3 regions of the Bacillus pacificus genome follow, and region 3 is predicted to be linked to each of the others. Evidence: predicted binding sites of a transcription regulator. Region 3 holds the regulator's gene; each other region holds the start of a gene.
What was found. Region 3 encodes Rex, which represses fermentation and respiration genes when NADH is low (regulators of the CRP and FNR family bind a similar motif). Its sites were predicted from a motif close to TTGTGAAATATTTCACAA; they were not measured.
Positions count from the first base shown of each region.

Region 1: the regulator Rex is predicted to act here: its motif matches at 2,508-2,525, upstream of LMD38_RS19810 (formate/nitrite transporter family protein).
Region 2: the regulator Rex is predicted to act here: its motif matches at 3,109-3,126, upstream of LMD38_RS01475 (DUF1641 domain-containing protein).

Region 1 covers NZ_CP086328.1:3,805,804-3,811,142, forward strand. The annotation lists gene LMD38_RS19800 (TrkH family potassium uptake protein) at 1-1,318, shown strand, start outside; yybP-ykoY riboswitch at 1,357-1,522, shown strand; gene LMD38_RS19805 (TerC family protein) at 1,612-2,406, shown strand; gene LMD38_RS19810 (formate/nitrite transporter family protein) at 2,762-3,613, shown strand; gene LMD38_RS19815 (cyclic-phosphate processing receiver domain-containing protein) at 3,641-3,952, opposite strand; gene LMD38_RS19820 (prepilin peptidase) at 3,967-4,689, opposite strand; gene LMD38_RS19825 (LutC/YkgG family protein) at 4,802-5,339, opposite strand, start outside.
Region 2 covers NZ_CP086328.1:309,336-314,674, forward strand. The annotation lists gene tyrS (tyrosine--tRNA ligase) at 1-1,056, shown strand, start outside; gene LMD38_RS01470 (NAD(P)/FAD-dependent oxidoreductase) at 1,376-2,554, opposite strand; gene LMD38_RS01475 (DUF1641 domain-containing protein) at 2,599-3,039, opposite strand; gene LMD38_RS01480 (winged helix-turn-helix transcriptional regulator) at 3,475-3,819, opposite strand; gene LMD38_RS01485 (MFS transporter) at 4,191-5,339, shown strand, end outside.
Region 3 covers NZ_CP086328.1:4,803,579-4,808,917, forward strand. The annotation lists gene groL (chaperonin GroEL) at 1-1,063, opposite strand, end outside; gene groES (co-chaperone GroES) at 1,102-1,386, opposite strand; gene LMD38_RS24645 (CPBP family intramembrane glutamic endopeptidase) at 1,786-2,535, shown strand; gene LMD38_RS24650 (YdiK family protein) at 2,532-2,723, shown strand; gene LMD38_RS24655 (redox-sensing transcriptional repressor Rex) at 2,753-3,382, opposite strand; gene LMD38_RS24660 (ABC-F family ATP-binding cassette domain-containing protein) at 3,570-5,339, shown strand, end outside.

The DNA.
Region 1 (5,339 bases), 1.0 Mb from region 3:
GAAACGGATTAACATTCACATGAGTCCTCCCCGTGTTCTTACTTTGTCTTTTATTATGTTATCAATTATCGGTACATGCTTATTAAAATTGCCAATTGCTACAACGACGTCTATTTCATGGCTCGATGCTTTATTTACAACCGTTTCTGCTTGTACGGTTACAGGGCTTGGTGTTGTGGACACTGGGAAAGTATTTACCTTATTTGGCCAATGTGTCATTTTAACACTTATACAAGTGGGCGGACTTGGCATTATGAGCTTTGCTGTTTTAATTGCGATTATGCTTGGCAGAAAAATTGGCCTTCAAAACCGAATTTTACTACAACAAGCATTAAATCAAACGAATATAGGCGGTGTCATTCGTCTTGCCAAAGCATTATTTTTATTCTCTTTTACAGTCGAATGTATCGCTGCTTTCATTCTTTCTTTTGAATGGGTACCGAAATATGGGATTGCTAAAGGGATCTATTATAGCTTTTTTCATTCCATCTCTGCTTTTAACAATGCAGGTTTTTCTGTTTGGAGCGATAATTTAATGTCCCACTCTCACAGCATTCTTGTCAATCTCGTCATTTCCTCCCTCATTATTTTAGGTGGGATTGGTTTTACAGTAATCGTAGATATAAAAAGAAAGAAAAATTTTAAAAACCTTACATTACACTCAAAACTTATGCTCTCTTCTACTCTAATCATCAATATTATTGCGACTGTTTTTATTTTTATATTCGAGTTTCACAATTCTCTTTCTATGAGAGGCTTTACCCCATTTGAAGAAGGCATGGCTGCTTATTTCCAAGCTATTTCAACGCGTACTGCCGGGTTTAATACAGTTGATATTTCCGCATTATCAAAGCCTTCCCTTTTATTAATGATGCTTCTAATGTTTATCGGAGCCGGTAGTGCTTCAACTGGCGGTGGGATTAAATTAACAACCTTTTTAATCATGTTTTTTGGGGTATTTAAATTTTTACAAGAACAAGACGATATTGTCGTGTTTAAAAAATCCATTAAAGATACTCTCATTGTCAAATCATTGACCATCGCTATTATTTCTATTTCATTTATTTTTTTTGCTATTTTAATTTTAAGCATTACTGAGCGAGTTCCTCTATTGATGAGTGCTTTCGAAGTATTTTCAGCATTTGGGACTGTCGGTCTCAGTATGAATTTCACACCACACTTAACGATGATTGGAAAAGCTATTATTATCTTTATGATGTTTTTTGGGAAGATGGGGCCTTTAACATTAGCTTTTTCATTTGCACGTAAAAAGAACCGGAAAATAAAATATCCGAATGAAGACATTTTAACAGGTTGACAACCGTATAAATTATCCATATAATGAGAGTACAATAGCATATCTCCAAAGGGGAGTAGCGTCCAAGAATATTTCTTGGAAACAAAGTCGTCATTACGTAGAACTTAGTTCTTCCGGCTTTGTTGGCATTTTCATTACATATGTCTAGCAAGACCTTTGCCTATTAACGGCAGAGGTCTTTTTTGCATCCATTTCCAAATTCTTCTAAAGTTAATAGGCAGGAGTATGGGGAAACTAAATAGTGGGGAATTCTTCACTTATTTAGTACTTATAGAAATGAGAGGAGAATGTACATGGATGTATCATTATTATTGGAGTATGGTTGGGTATTACTCATCCTAATTGCACTAGAGGGGATTTTAGCGGCTGACAACGCTCTTGTTCTTGCAATTATGGTAAAACATTTACCAGAAGAAAAAAGAAAGAAAGCACTATTTTATGGATTAGCAGGGGCATTTGTTTTCCGTTTCGGATCGTTATTTATGATTTCGTTCCTAGTGGACGTATGGCAAGTGCAAGCAATCGGTGCCATTTACCTTATGTTTATCGCTGGTAATCACTTATTTAAAACGTATGTTAAAAAGAATACAGATGAAGAAACAGAAGAAAAAGAAGCAAAGAAAAAACAAGAGAACTTTTGGTGGACTGTATTTAAAGTTGAAGTTGCAGATATCGCCTTCGCAGTTGATTCTATTTTAGCTGCTGTTGCATTAGCAATGACTTTACCAAAAACAGGATTAGGTACAATTGGTAGTCTTGATACTGGGCAATTCGTTGTTATCTTTGTAGGTGGACTTATCGGATTAATCATTATGCGATTTGCAGCAACTGCTTTCGTACAAATTTTAAAACGTAAACCAGGACTTGAAACTGCGGCATTCTTAATTGTAGGTTGGGTTGGTGTGAAACTAGCAGTTTATACGTTAGCACATCCTGCATTAAATGTAATTCCGCATTCATTCCCAGAATCTACACCATGGAAGCTTACATTCTGGATTGTATTAGTTGGAATCGCAGCTGGTGGTTGGTTCTTCTCAAAAGAAGTAGAAACAAAAGTAGAAAAGAATTTAGACGAAAAAGCGCTGTAATTACAGCGCTTTTTCTTTTTACCCTTCCCCCACTCAATGTCCAGAAAAAATTCTATTATACTATTTTTTGTAAACGTTTTCTTAATATATGTATGTCCTTTTTGTGAAACATTGCACAAACTTATTGAAACTAAGACAGAATCGATGTACTTTATTCATATAAGGAGTATTTATCCCGCTTTAATGGGCAGTAAGACCCCCACCTCAAAATTCAGCGAAAACAAAGAAGTTAGGTGGGGATCAACTGCCCATAAAAGCCCGATTGGTGAGGGCTGATAATCAGTGGGAGATGAAGAAAACCCCCACTGATTAAAGTTTCACTTTATAGATGATGTACTAAAGGAGCGTATTACTCATGCTAGAACAAGGATTAGATTATGTTGTCAAACTGGCTAAGAGCAAAAAACAAATGTTAGATACAAACCCGATGCAATATTTCATTCGTGCCGCACTTGCGGGTATTTATATCGGTTTTATTATTGTACTATGTTTTAAATTAGGTAACTTTTTTCACATTGCAGATTCACCAGCAACTTATTTAGCTGCTTCTATGTTTTTCGGAATTGCCCTCGTACTTATTATATATGGTGGTGCTGAATTGTTTACTGGAAACACAATGTACTTCACTGTAGCAACATTAAGAAAAGAAACAACAATATCTGATACACTTCGTAACTGGGTTACTTGTTATGCAGGCAATTTAGCTGGCGCTTTATTCTTTGCCTTACTATTTTATGCCACTGGAATTTTCGAAACAATTGATCACGGTCATTTCATGAATAAAGTCGTTGAGGGAAAAATGAATACACCTACAATGCAACTATTCTTTAAAGCAATTTTATGTAACTGGCTTGTATGTCTTGCTTGTTTCTTACCTTCTCAAGTTAAAGGTGATCCAGCAAAAATTATGATGATGATGATGCTCGTTTTCACATTCTTCTTATCTGGTTACGAGCATAGCATCGCAAACTTATCGCTGTTTGCTTTATCTTTAGTTTCACCGCATCCGGAGACAATTTCTTTTGCAGGTGCTATTCATAACTTAATTCCAGTTACAATTGGTAACATTATTGGCGGGTCTATATTTGTCGGTATGGTATACCATTACTTAACAAAGAAAGTACCTGACGTGAAACAAGAAGAAACTGAATTAGGAGCAGCTCAACAAGAAGAAATCATTCCGTTGCAAGCACATATGAAACATTAAAAACTCCAAAGTTTTACTTTGGAGTTTTTAGCTCCCCACATATTTAACAACAAGATTAGGGTTAATCTCTCCCTCTTCCTTTCCCTTATTCATTCTCTGTTTCATCTTATGCATACCGATAACATCATTCGTATGAAAGTGTATTTCATTTACATATAGACCCTCTTTACAAAAAGTCTCTACAAAATCTAATCCACTTTTTTCTCCCCATCCCATATTGAAATCAAGGGAAAGAACATTCACCTCATAATCTCGTACCATTTGCAAAGCACATTCTACTGTAGTTGCGAGCACGTAACCGTACGGACAACTTCTTTGATCATCCATATATACATTCATTTTCTATCCCCTCTCTATTTTGCATACGTGACCAACATGTAACATATTGCCCCAAGACTAATAAAAGGACCAAACGGTATTTGAGTCCTCATTTTCATACGTTTTAATACGAGACCAGCTCCAAAGAAACAAAGACTAAAACAAGATGCTAAAAATAAAACGATAAAAATCCCTTTCAGTCCCACTATAAATCCAAGTAACGAAAGTAATTTTATATCCCCTCCCCCAAGCCCTTCTGGATATATCTTTTGCATGCAGTATAACAAAATGAATATAACGCAACTACCAACTATACTATCTATCCAAGTAACTAACGGTATAAAAACACATTCTAAAATGAGTAAACAAGCAAACCAAGCTAAAATACGATTTGGAATTAACATATATATGTAATCTGTAACTGAAATAATAAGAAGTAACGAAAAAAGTGATAAAACGATAATAAGCTCTCGTTCCACCCCAATCATATATACAGTTAGAAGACATATCATTCCAGTTATAAGTTCAAATACTACGTACAAAATTGAAATTTTCCTCTTACAATTCGTACAACGCCCTCTTTGCATACAAAAAGAAATGATTGGAATCAATTCTTTTGGCTTTAGCACATACTTACAATAATGACAATATGAACGCGGGGTTATGATAGACTCCCCTAGCGGAACTCTCATCGCAATTACCATAAAAAAAGAACCAAACACCATCCCCGCTAACAATGCATATACATAAGTGAACATCCCTTCCTCTCCTTTCCAGAAGAACATAGCAAAAAAAGGAGAGAACTTCTACTTCATATTATCTCTATTCTATTAAAAAAGCAGGCCATTTTCTGGCCTGCTTTCCCCTATTTTATACGATGAAATATACTGCTTTTAATGGTCCATGTACTCCGACAACAAGATTCATTTCTATATCTGCCGAGTTACTAGGTCCTGTAATAAAGTTAATACAAGATGCCACTGTCTCGCCATTTTCTACACGCTTGTTCATATCCTCAACTGCTTGTGTAATACGAGGTACAAGTGTTTCACGTGGAATAATAGCAAAGTATACAGTCGGTAAAAAGTGTAAAGAACGACCTTGGCCTTTATGACTTTGTACAACGATCGTACCAGATTCAGCTAAAGTATAATCACTAAATACAATTCCAATATTCGCTCTTTCCGCGATACGCATATTCTCTTCTTTTTTCTCAGAATCCCATACGTTCACTTCAACATTTTGCTTTGGAAGTTCTTCTTTAAATAAAGAAGTCAATCCATAAGAATCAAAACGTTCATCTGCCGATAACATAATAGGTCCCCCGCCGTTTTCAACGATTACTTTTTGAATATCTTCACGTAAACGGTCGTTTGTCGTTTCCACAACAGTTGTATGAATGTTTGTA
Region 2 (5,339 bases), 760 kb from region 3:
ATTGGCGGAGCAACAGGAACAATTGGTGATCCAAGTGGACGTCAATCAGAACGCCAACTTCAAACGCTAGAAGTAGTTCAACATAATGTGGATGCGTTAACAGCACAAATGAAAAAGCTATTTGATTTTGGCGGAAATAGCGAAGTAAAGATGGTAAATAACTACGATTGGACACATGAAATAAATATTATTGAGTTTTTACGTGATTACGGGAAAAACTTTAGCATTAATAGTATGTTAGCAAAAGATATCGTAGCAAGTCGTTTAGATACAGGAATTTCTTTCACAGAATTTACGTACCAAATCCTGCAAGCGATGGACTTCCATCATTTATACACGAAAGAAGATGTTCAACTACAAATTGGCGGTAGTGACCAATGGGGAAATATTACGAGTGGTTTAGATTTAATTCGTAAGTTAGAAGGGCACGAAGCGAAAGTATTCGGATTGACGATTCCGTTACTATTGAAATCTGATGGTACGAAGTTTGGTAAATCAGCAGGTGGTGCCGTTTGGCTTGATCCTGAAAAAACAACACCGTTTGAATTTTACCAGTTCTGGATGAATACAGATGACCGTGATGTCGTTAAATACTTGAAATACTTTACGTTCTTAACGAAAGAGCGCATCGATGAGTTGGCAGTGAAGGTAGAGACAGAGCCTCATAAACGTGAAGCGCAAAAAGTATTAGCGGAAGAAATGACGAAATTCGTTCATGGAGAAGAAGCGTTGCTGCAAGCTGTGAAAATTACAGCAGCGTTATTTAGCGGAGATATTAAATCGTTAACAGCCGATGAAATTGAACAAGGCTTTAAAGAAATGCCAACATTCCAGTCTTCAAAAGAGACGAAAAATATCGTAGAATGGCTCGTTGATTTAGGAATCGAACCATCTAGACGACAAGCACGCGAAGATATTAATAATGGAGCTATTTCTATGAATGGCGAAAAAGTAACGGATGTAGGTACGGATGTTACGGTAGAAAATTCATTTGATGGACGATTTATTATTATTCGTAAAGGGAAGAAGAACTACAGCCTTGTGAAGTTAGGATAGTAAACAAGACGGAAAAATTATATCGGCGATTTTTCGAATATATCGACCGTAACTCGAATTATATCGGCGATTTTCTCGATATATCGATTTACCGACAAAAGGTGACAATAAAAGCTGTTCCAAAACGGGACAGCTTTTATTGTGAAAAAGTCAGTATATTTAGATAAATTTAAAGGGTATATCATTTTTTTGACGAATAAATAAGTTAGAGAAAATTACGGATAAAGTGAAACTTTAATCAGTGGGGGTCTTACTGCCCATTAAAGCGGGATAAAAATAGCCCGAACCATGCAGGGCATGATTCGGGCTTATATTCAGATTAGTAAGCTAAGCTGAATAGACCTTTAATGTGTGATAAGTAACGAACGTTACTTGCTTCTTTCATTAATGATGCTGGTAAGCCTTTAAGTGGAGTATTGCTTGCTCCGATTGTAGCAACAGCATCTTTACGTCCTAGACTAGCAAGTGTTCCAGAGTTTACAGGTGCGAACTCTTCGAATGCTTTGCCTTCTAGTGCTGCGTATAAGTTGTATCCAATTAACTCACCCATTTGCCAAGCGATTTGTGCAGTTGGTGGGTATGGACGTCCGTCTGGAGCGAAGACAACAGCGCTGTCTCCAGCAACGAATACGTTTTTGTGAGAAGTAGATTGTAGGTATGCATCAACTGTTGCACGACCACGGTTTACTTCAAGACCTGATTCACCGATTAGTGGGTTACCTTGAACGCCACCTGTCCAAACGAATGTGTTAGCAACAAGTTTTTGACCGTCTTTTAAGTCAATTTCATTGCCAGCAACGTTTGTTACAGGAAGACCAGTTAAGAATGTAACGCCGCGTGCTTCTAGGCTAGTAGTTGCACGTTCGATTAAGTGGTCTGGTAATACTGGAAGGATTTTTGGACCTGCTTCAACAAGAAGAAGTTTAACTTCTTTTGGATTTACGCCGTGGCTTTTTGCAAGTTTAGGCATAATGTCAGCAAGCTCACCAACTAGCTCAACGCCAGTTAATCCGCCACCACCGATTACGATTGTAGCATCAGCTTCGTTTTTCGTTTTCGCGTATTCACGAATACGGTCTTCAACGTGTTTGTAGATTTTGTTTGCATCAGCAGCAGATTTTAATACCATGCTGTTTTCTTCTAGTCCTGGAATACCGAAGTAAGCAGTTTTACTTCCTAAAGCAACTACAAGTGCATCGTAAGATAAAGTAGTGCCGCCAGCTAATTTGATTTCTTTGCTATCAACTGAGAATGACTCAACTGTTGCGATTTTAAGATCGATATCTTTACCTTTGAAAAGCTTTGTAAGTGGCATTGCAACTGCTTGCTCAGACACGTTACCAGCTGCAAGGCGGTGTAGTTCAGTGATGATTTGGTGTGTTGGGTATTGGTTAATCACTGTAACTTGTGCTTCTGATTTGCTGTAATATTTACGTACGTTTAAAGCGGCAAGAAGACCGCCATAACCAGCGCCTAAGATGACAATTTGTTTTGACATAGTATGATATCCCCCGTCTTTACTAATTGTTGTTATAAGTTAACTTATTTATTGTTACGTTCTGCACTAATTTGAAGATATGCGTTCACAAAGCGGAACATTTTTTGTGCTTGTGGATCTTTTAGTAATTTTAAAAGACCGAATAGGCCGATAACTTCGTTGCTTTCGTCAGCACGGTCTTTCGCTTCGATTGCAGTTGCAGCCATGCTTTTCACTGTATCTTTTACAGGTTCTACAAGCTCTGTGATTGCACCAACAGTGTCGCTTTTTAATACTTCATCAGTAGCAACAGTTTGAGCGAAGTCATAAGACTTAGTTAAAATGTTAACAAGCTCAGTTAATTTTGGAAGCTGTTCTACTAGTGTTGTTAATGATTCTTGTACCTCAGGTTTTAACAACTGATCAAGTACATCAAGTTGTCCTTGGCTAGCAGAAATTTGTACAGTTTCTTGTTCTGGCTTTGTTTGAGTCATAGTTTCTGGCATCTCCAATTCTCCTTTACGATAGCAATACTCTTATTTTTGATAAGTAAGATAGTAAACGGTTACGAAACTTTATACAAAGTTTCACAAAACACAATAAAATGCCTTTAAATTTATGACAGCAAGTAAGCTGCAAACATAAATCTAAAACCATAACGTCTTACTTATTATTTATGAACTGTCCGATATATGGCTTGTCCGCATAATGGAAAAGCTCCGTTACCGGAAAGTGTATATAATATATATCCTATATTATATACTATATACACCTATGTTAACATAAAAATGATTCCTAATTATTTGATATTGAGTGTATAACGTAGTACTGACAAGGTATGGAAGCGTATAAAATATTTTGTTCCAGTTAGAAATGTACATATATATAAACAAAAAAAGGAAAAAACGAACAAATTCACGTTCGTTTTTTCCTTTTTCCTTTTATTCACTTTCTGCAATTAGCATCGATGTCTTACCTTCTTTTTCAAGATGGCATTCGCCCCAAGTACAAAGGGAATCAAGAATGGATTCTAAAGACCAACCGTAGTCTGTAAGGGAATATTCTACTTTCGGTGGTACTTGATTGTATACCTTTCTTTGAATAACGCCGTCGTCTTCTAGTTCGCGTAATTGCTGCGTTAACATTTTTTGTGTAATACCAGGCATAAGACGTTTTAATTCACTCGTTCTCTTTGTACCTTTCGTTAAGTGACAAAGAATAACGACTTTCCATTTTCCGCCGATAACTTCTAAAGTCGCTTCAACGGGAATGTTATATTTCTTCATATAAAAATCTCCTTTGATGAATCTAGATTGCATTTCTCCAACAAAAGAAGCTAAATCATTTAAATGTTACTAAAAAGTACCTATAGCACTTTAAAGTACGTACTTTTTATCATGTTGAATATGTTCCATAATAGCATACGTAAGAGGGAAATGAGTAGTACGGTACTAAAAAGTGCCTATGTTACTTTTTGGTACCTATCGTACTTTTAAGTGCGTTCTTCAAAAAAAGAGCGAAGCCATTCATAATAGCATATATGAGCAATAAAGTTATTTTTGTAGAAGAAAAAAGGCCTTTTTTCACACTATTATGATTGGATTTCTCGTATTAAGGAGGGGTTCAATTGAATTCATATACAGTATCTTCTTCGGCTATGCAGACGAATCGAAGAAGTATGTTTGCTTTATTAGCACTAGCAATTAGTGCGTTTGGAATTGGTACAACCGAATTTATTAGTGTCGGTTTATTACCATCTATTTCAGAGGATTTACATGTTTCTGTTACAACAGCGGGTTTAACCGTTTCTTTATATGCGTTAGGAGTAGCGTTCGGTGCCCCGGTATTAACGTCAGTAACAGCTAGTATGTCGCGAAAGACATTATTAATGTGGATTATGATTATTTTCATTATTGGTAATGGAATTGCGGCAGTGGCAACAAGCTTTACTGTGTTACTTATCGCAAGGGTTGTATCTGCGTTTGCACACGGCGTTTTTATGTCGATAGGATCGACAATTGCGGCTGCGCTTGTACCTGAGAATAAACGTGCGAGTGCAATTGCATTTATGTTTACTGGTTTAACGGTTGCGACCATTACAGGTGTGCCAATTGGAACATTTATCGGTCAGCAATTTGGATGGAGAGCATCGTTTATGGTAATTGTGGCAATTGGAATCGTTGCCTTAATCGCCAACAGTATGCTCATTCCTTCTAATTTAAAAAAAGGTACGTCTGTATCATTTCGCGATCAGTTTAAGCTGATTACAAATGGAAGACTATTACTTGTATTTATCATTACTGCATTAGGGTACGGGGGAACATTCGTAACATTTACGTATTTATCTCCCCTATTACAAGAAGTGACAGGATTTAAAGCAAGTACCGTTACAATTATTTTGTTAGTGTACGGAATTGCAATTGCGATTGGGAATATGGTCGGCGGAAAATTATCAAATCATAATCCGATTCGAGCGTTATTTTACATGTTCTTTATTCAAGCAATTGTATTATTTGTTTTAACATTTACAGCGCCGTTTCAAGTCGCTGGATTCATCACAATTATTTTTATGGGACTATTCGCATTTATGAATGTTCCAGGACTACAAGTATACGTTGTTATATTGGCTGAACGATTTGTACCTAGCGCTGTTGATGTGGCATCCGCGATTAACATTGCGGCATTTAACGCTGGAATCGCTCTTGGTGCTTATTTAGGTGGTATTGTAACGAACTCGTTAGGATTAATTCATACAGCTTGGGTAGGCGGTGTGATGGTAGTAGGTGCTGTTATTTTAACGGCGTGG
Region 3 (5,339 bases):
TTGTTTCTTCTAATTGCGCACGGATTTGACCGATGCGAGCTTCGATTTGTTCTGTGCTTCCTACACCTTCAACTACAGTTGTGTTTTCTTTCGTTACAACAACTTTACCAGCGCGTCCTAAAGATTCAACTGTAGCAGATTTTAAGTCACGGCCTAATTCTTCAGTGATTACTTCGCCACCAGTTAAGATTGCGATATCTTCTAGCATTGCTTTACGACGGTCACCAAATCCAGGAGCTTTAACAGCTACTACATTGAATGTACCACGAAGTTTGTTCACTACTAATGTAGCTAATGCTTCGCCTTCTACATCTTCAGCAATGATAAGAAGTGGTTTACCTTGTTGTACAACTTGCTCTAATACTGGTAAGATTTCTTGAATGTTAGAAATCTTTTTGTCAGTGATTAAGATGTATGGGTTATCAAGAACTGCTTCCATTTTGTCAGAATCAGTAATCATGTAAGGAGATGCATATCCACGATCAAATTGCATACCTTCTACTACGTCTAATTCTGTTGTGAAACCTTTAGATTCTTCTAAAGTAATAACGCCGTCGTTACCAACGCGCTCCATTGCTTCAGCGATTAATTGACCTACTTCTTCGTCAGCAGCAGAAATAGCAGCTACTTGTGCGATAGAAGATTTACCTTCGATTGGTTTAGAAATCGTTTTTAATTCTTCTACTGCAGCAACTACAGCTTTTTCGATACCTTTACGAAGACCCATTGGGTTCGCACCAGCTGTTACGTTTTTAAGACCTTCACGAATCATAGCTTGCGCTAATACAGTTGCAGTTGTTGTTCCGTCACCAGCTACATCATTTGTTTTGCTAGCAACTTCTGCTACTAATTTCGCACCCATGTTTTCGAATGCATCTTCTAATTCAATTTCTTTTGCGATTGTTACACCGTCATTTGTAATAAGTGGTGAACCGAATTTTTTCTCAAGAACAACGTTACGACCTTTTGGTCCAAGCGTTACTTTTACTGCGTTTGCAAGAGTGTCGACACCGCGAAGCATCGAACGACGTGCTTCTTCACTAAATTTAATATCTTTTGCCATAATAATTGACCCCCTTGGATTTTTTAAGATTTATATAATTAACCGATAACTGCTAAAATGTCACTTTCACGTAAAATCAAGTAGTCTGTACCTTCATATTTCACTTCAGTACCTGCATATTTTGAGAAGATGATAAGATCACCTGCTGCTACCTCTAAAGCAACACGCTCACCATTTTCAAGCACTCGACCAGTACCTACTGCAATAACTTTACCCTCTTGTGGTTTTTCTTTTGCTGTGTCTGGTAATACAATACCACTTGCTGTTTTTTCTTCCGCTTGAACAAGCTCAATTACAACGCGATCACCTAATGGCTTTAGCATGAACAATAACCTCCTCATTTTGTTATGTAAATTTTATTTATTAGCACTCAGGTCACCCGAGTGCTAACACACTTATAATAATAAATAATCTCAATTTCTTTTGCAAGTAAAAAAATCATAATTTTTTCGCAAATTACGCTATAAACTTTTCTATATAGAGTTCCTCTTCTTCTACCTTTACCATATGAATCGTTGTTTCCGCTACTCGTATGTTACAATATGAAGGGACACCCTAAGTTGTTTTCGCTACACATACAACTTTCTCCTGTCTTCTATTATAATTTCAAATAAGGATTTACGAAAAAAACATAATTCAAGAGGTTTATATCGTAGGTAGCATATGTACATGTTATCCTACCTTATCTCATACACTAGAGTTAGAAAGGATGGTTAAACCATTTGAAAAAACAATATTGGTGGGTTATCGTTACATACATCTTAATGCAGTTATCATCAATTGCTGGATTACCACTTCTCCTGAAAACTGGACTTTATGATAACAGGGGATTTACTAGGGAAGAGAAATTTCAACTTATAACTGGTCACTGGGCAATCATTAGCTTCTTTATTGCATTATGTATCGTACTTTGGTTACTTAGAACAGATATTCGTGATAGACATTTAGATAAAACGCGTTCTACTGTTCCAGCTACAATTGGTTGGATTTTTATCGGTTTCTTCTTAGCATTTTTCTCGCAAAGTATTGCTGGTATGATTGAAATGTATGTATTAGGTATTAAACCTGGATCTGAAAATACAGCAAGGCTTATGGATATCGCAAGAACTACTCCTTGGTTCCTTATCGTCATCTCTATAATAGGACCTATTTTGGAAGAAATCGTATTTAGAAAGATTTTATTTGGTACACTTTATAAGAAGTTTAACTTCTTTATTGCCGCTATCATTAGTTCCCTTGTATTTGCGGCGATTCATTTTGATTTTACTCACTTATTGGTATACACTGCTATGGGTCTCGTATTCGCCTTCTTATATGTAAAAACGAAGCGTATTATCGTTCCCATTGCAGCTCATGTTGCAATGAATACATTAGTTGCAATTGCCCAAGTTTTAGTGAGTAACGAACAAATTCAGGAAATGATTAAAGAAGCTGAAAAAATGCAAGGCTTTATCGGAGGATTTTTAGTATGAGAAACTCACCATTGTTCATGGCTGCATTGTACTTCCTTCTAGGATGTATCTTTACACGCTTCGCCATTACGAACGTAACAGATACAATTTGGAATATGTGGACAATACTATTTGCAGTTATGGCAACGATTGATTTTAATTTGGCACTTCGCCTCATCTTAGTTAAATTTACAAAGAAAAAACAATAATAAAACGCAGAGGTCGCTTCCTCTGCGTTTTATTGTGGATAATTCTTCAAAAAGTAAACGAGTGTTTGTAACTCTACTGCTAAATCAATATGATGAATTCTTATATTTTCTGACACATTTAAGCGCGCTGGTGTAAAATTCAAAATACCATGCACGTTTGTTTCTGCCAATCTATCGGCTACAGATTGCGCTACTGTAGCGGGTACTGTTAATATTGCCACTTGTATATCAGTTGATAAACGTTCTTCTAATTCATCTAAGTGATATACAGGAATGCCTCCGATTTCTGTTCCAACTTTCTCTTCACTAACATCAAACGCCATTTCAATTTTTGTATTATTGTTTTTCGTGAAATTATAATGTAAGAAAGCGGTCCCTAAATTACCTACTCCAATAAGCGCTACACGTGTTATATCATCTTGGTCGAGTGTTTCACGGAAAAATGATAATAAATAATTTACGTTATATCCATATCCTTTTTTTCCTAATGCTCCAAAGTATGAGAAATCTCTTCGAATCGTTGCGGAATCAACCTTGACCGCTTCACTTAATTCGGCTGATGAAACACGTTGCTTACCAGACAAAGATAAGTTTTGGATAAATCGATAGTATAGAGGCAATCTCTTAGCAGTGGCTTGTGGAATTTTCTGCTGCTCCATATAACCTCTCCTCTCTTCCTATCTTTATTCATATGCTTTAATCAAATACAGAAGTTTAGCACTTATTAAATTCCTTGTATAATAGAAAGAAGAAGTATTCTCTCTGTATTTTAAACTATACACTATTTTTAGTATGATTGAGAAATATAAACATGGCAAAGTTAAGAAATTATTTGAGGTGAAAACATTGATTTTATTACAAGTAAACGCGCTTTCGAAATTATACGGTGCAGAAACGATTCTTGCAAACATAAAATTGGAAGTTCAAACGAAAGATCGTATCGCATTAGTCGGGCGAAATGGAGCCGGAAAATCTACATTATTAAAAATAATAGCGGGTGAGCTATCTCATGATGGTGGAGAAATTATAAAACCGAAAGATGTCTCAATTGGATATCTAGCTCAAAATACCGGTTTAGAAACGTCTTTAACAATTTGGGATGAAATGTTAACCGTCTTTACACACTTGCAGCAAATGGAGACAAAACTTCGAAGGCTAGAGCAAGAGATGGGAAAAGAAGAAAACTTTTCAAACGAGGCTACATATGAAAGATTATTAGCTGATTATGACCAATTACAATTAGATTATAAAGATCAAGGTGGCTATCAGTACGAAGCAGATATCCGTTCGATTTTAAGTGGTCTTGGCTTCCCAGTTGAAACGCACCAAACGACGATTTCCACATTAAGCGGTGGACAAAAAACACGATTAGCTCTCGGTAAATTATTATTAACGAAACCAGACCTCCTTATTTTGGACGAGCCTACAAACCATTTAGACATCGAAACATTAACATGGCTTGAACAATATTTACAAGGTTATCCTGGCGCAATATTAATCGTTTCCCACGACCGTTATTTCTTAGATAAACTTGTTACACAAGTATATGAAATTTCGAATAAAGAAAGTAGACGATTTGTTGGTAACTACAGTAAATATTTAGACTTAAAATCAGCACTATACGAGCAAGAAATGAAACGTTATGAAAAACAACAAGATGAAATCGCTAAGCTAGAGGACTTCGTTCAAAAAAATATAGCTCGTGCATCTACGACAAAACGTGCACAAAGCCGTCGTAAACAATTAGACCGTATGGAACTATTAACAAGACCATTAGGTGACTCTAAGTCAGCTTCCTTCCACTTCGATATCGAAAAACAAAGCGGAAATGATGTGTTACAAGTAAAGGATGCAACTATCGGCTATGATAAGGATCCAATTATTGAGCATGTAACAATGCGCTTAACTCGCGGAGATAGCGTTGCTTTAGTTGGTCCAAATGGAATTGGGAAATCCACATTATTAAAATCAATTGTGAATAAGTTACCACTACTACATGGTGATGTTTCTTTCGGATCCAATGTATCTGTTGGTTACTATGATCAAGAACAAGCCAATTTAACATCTTCTAAGCGTGTTTTAAATGAGTTATGGGATGAATATCCACTGCAACCCGAAAAAGAAATCCGCACGATACTAGGTAACTTCTTATTCACAGGAGATGATGTACTAAAACCAGTATCATCTCTTAGTGGTGGACAAAAAGCTCGATTAGCTCTCGCAAAACTTATGATGCAAAAATCGAATTTATTAATTCTCGATGAGCCTACAAACCATCTTGATTTAAATAGTAAAGAGATTTTGGAGAATGCTTTAATTGATTATCCTGGTACCCTTCTCTTTGTATCTCATGACCGCTACTTTATTAATCGTGTAACGACGACCGTTGTTGAGTTATCAACAGAAGGTGCACAGGAATATTTAGGGGACTACGATTACTACGTTGAAAAGAAAAATGAGATGATTGAACGTGCTGAATTTGAACAACAAGAACAGCAAGAAAATCAGACACCTGTTCAAAAAACTGTAGCTCCAGAAAAATTAAATTATCTCGAAGAAAAAGAGCGCAAAAAGTTGGAGCGTCAACGTACTCGAAAAATTGAGGAACTAGAACAA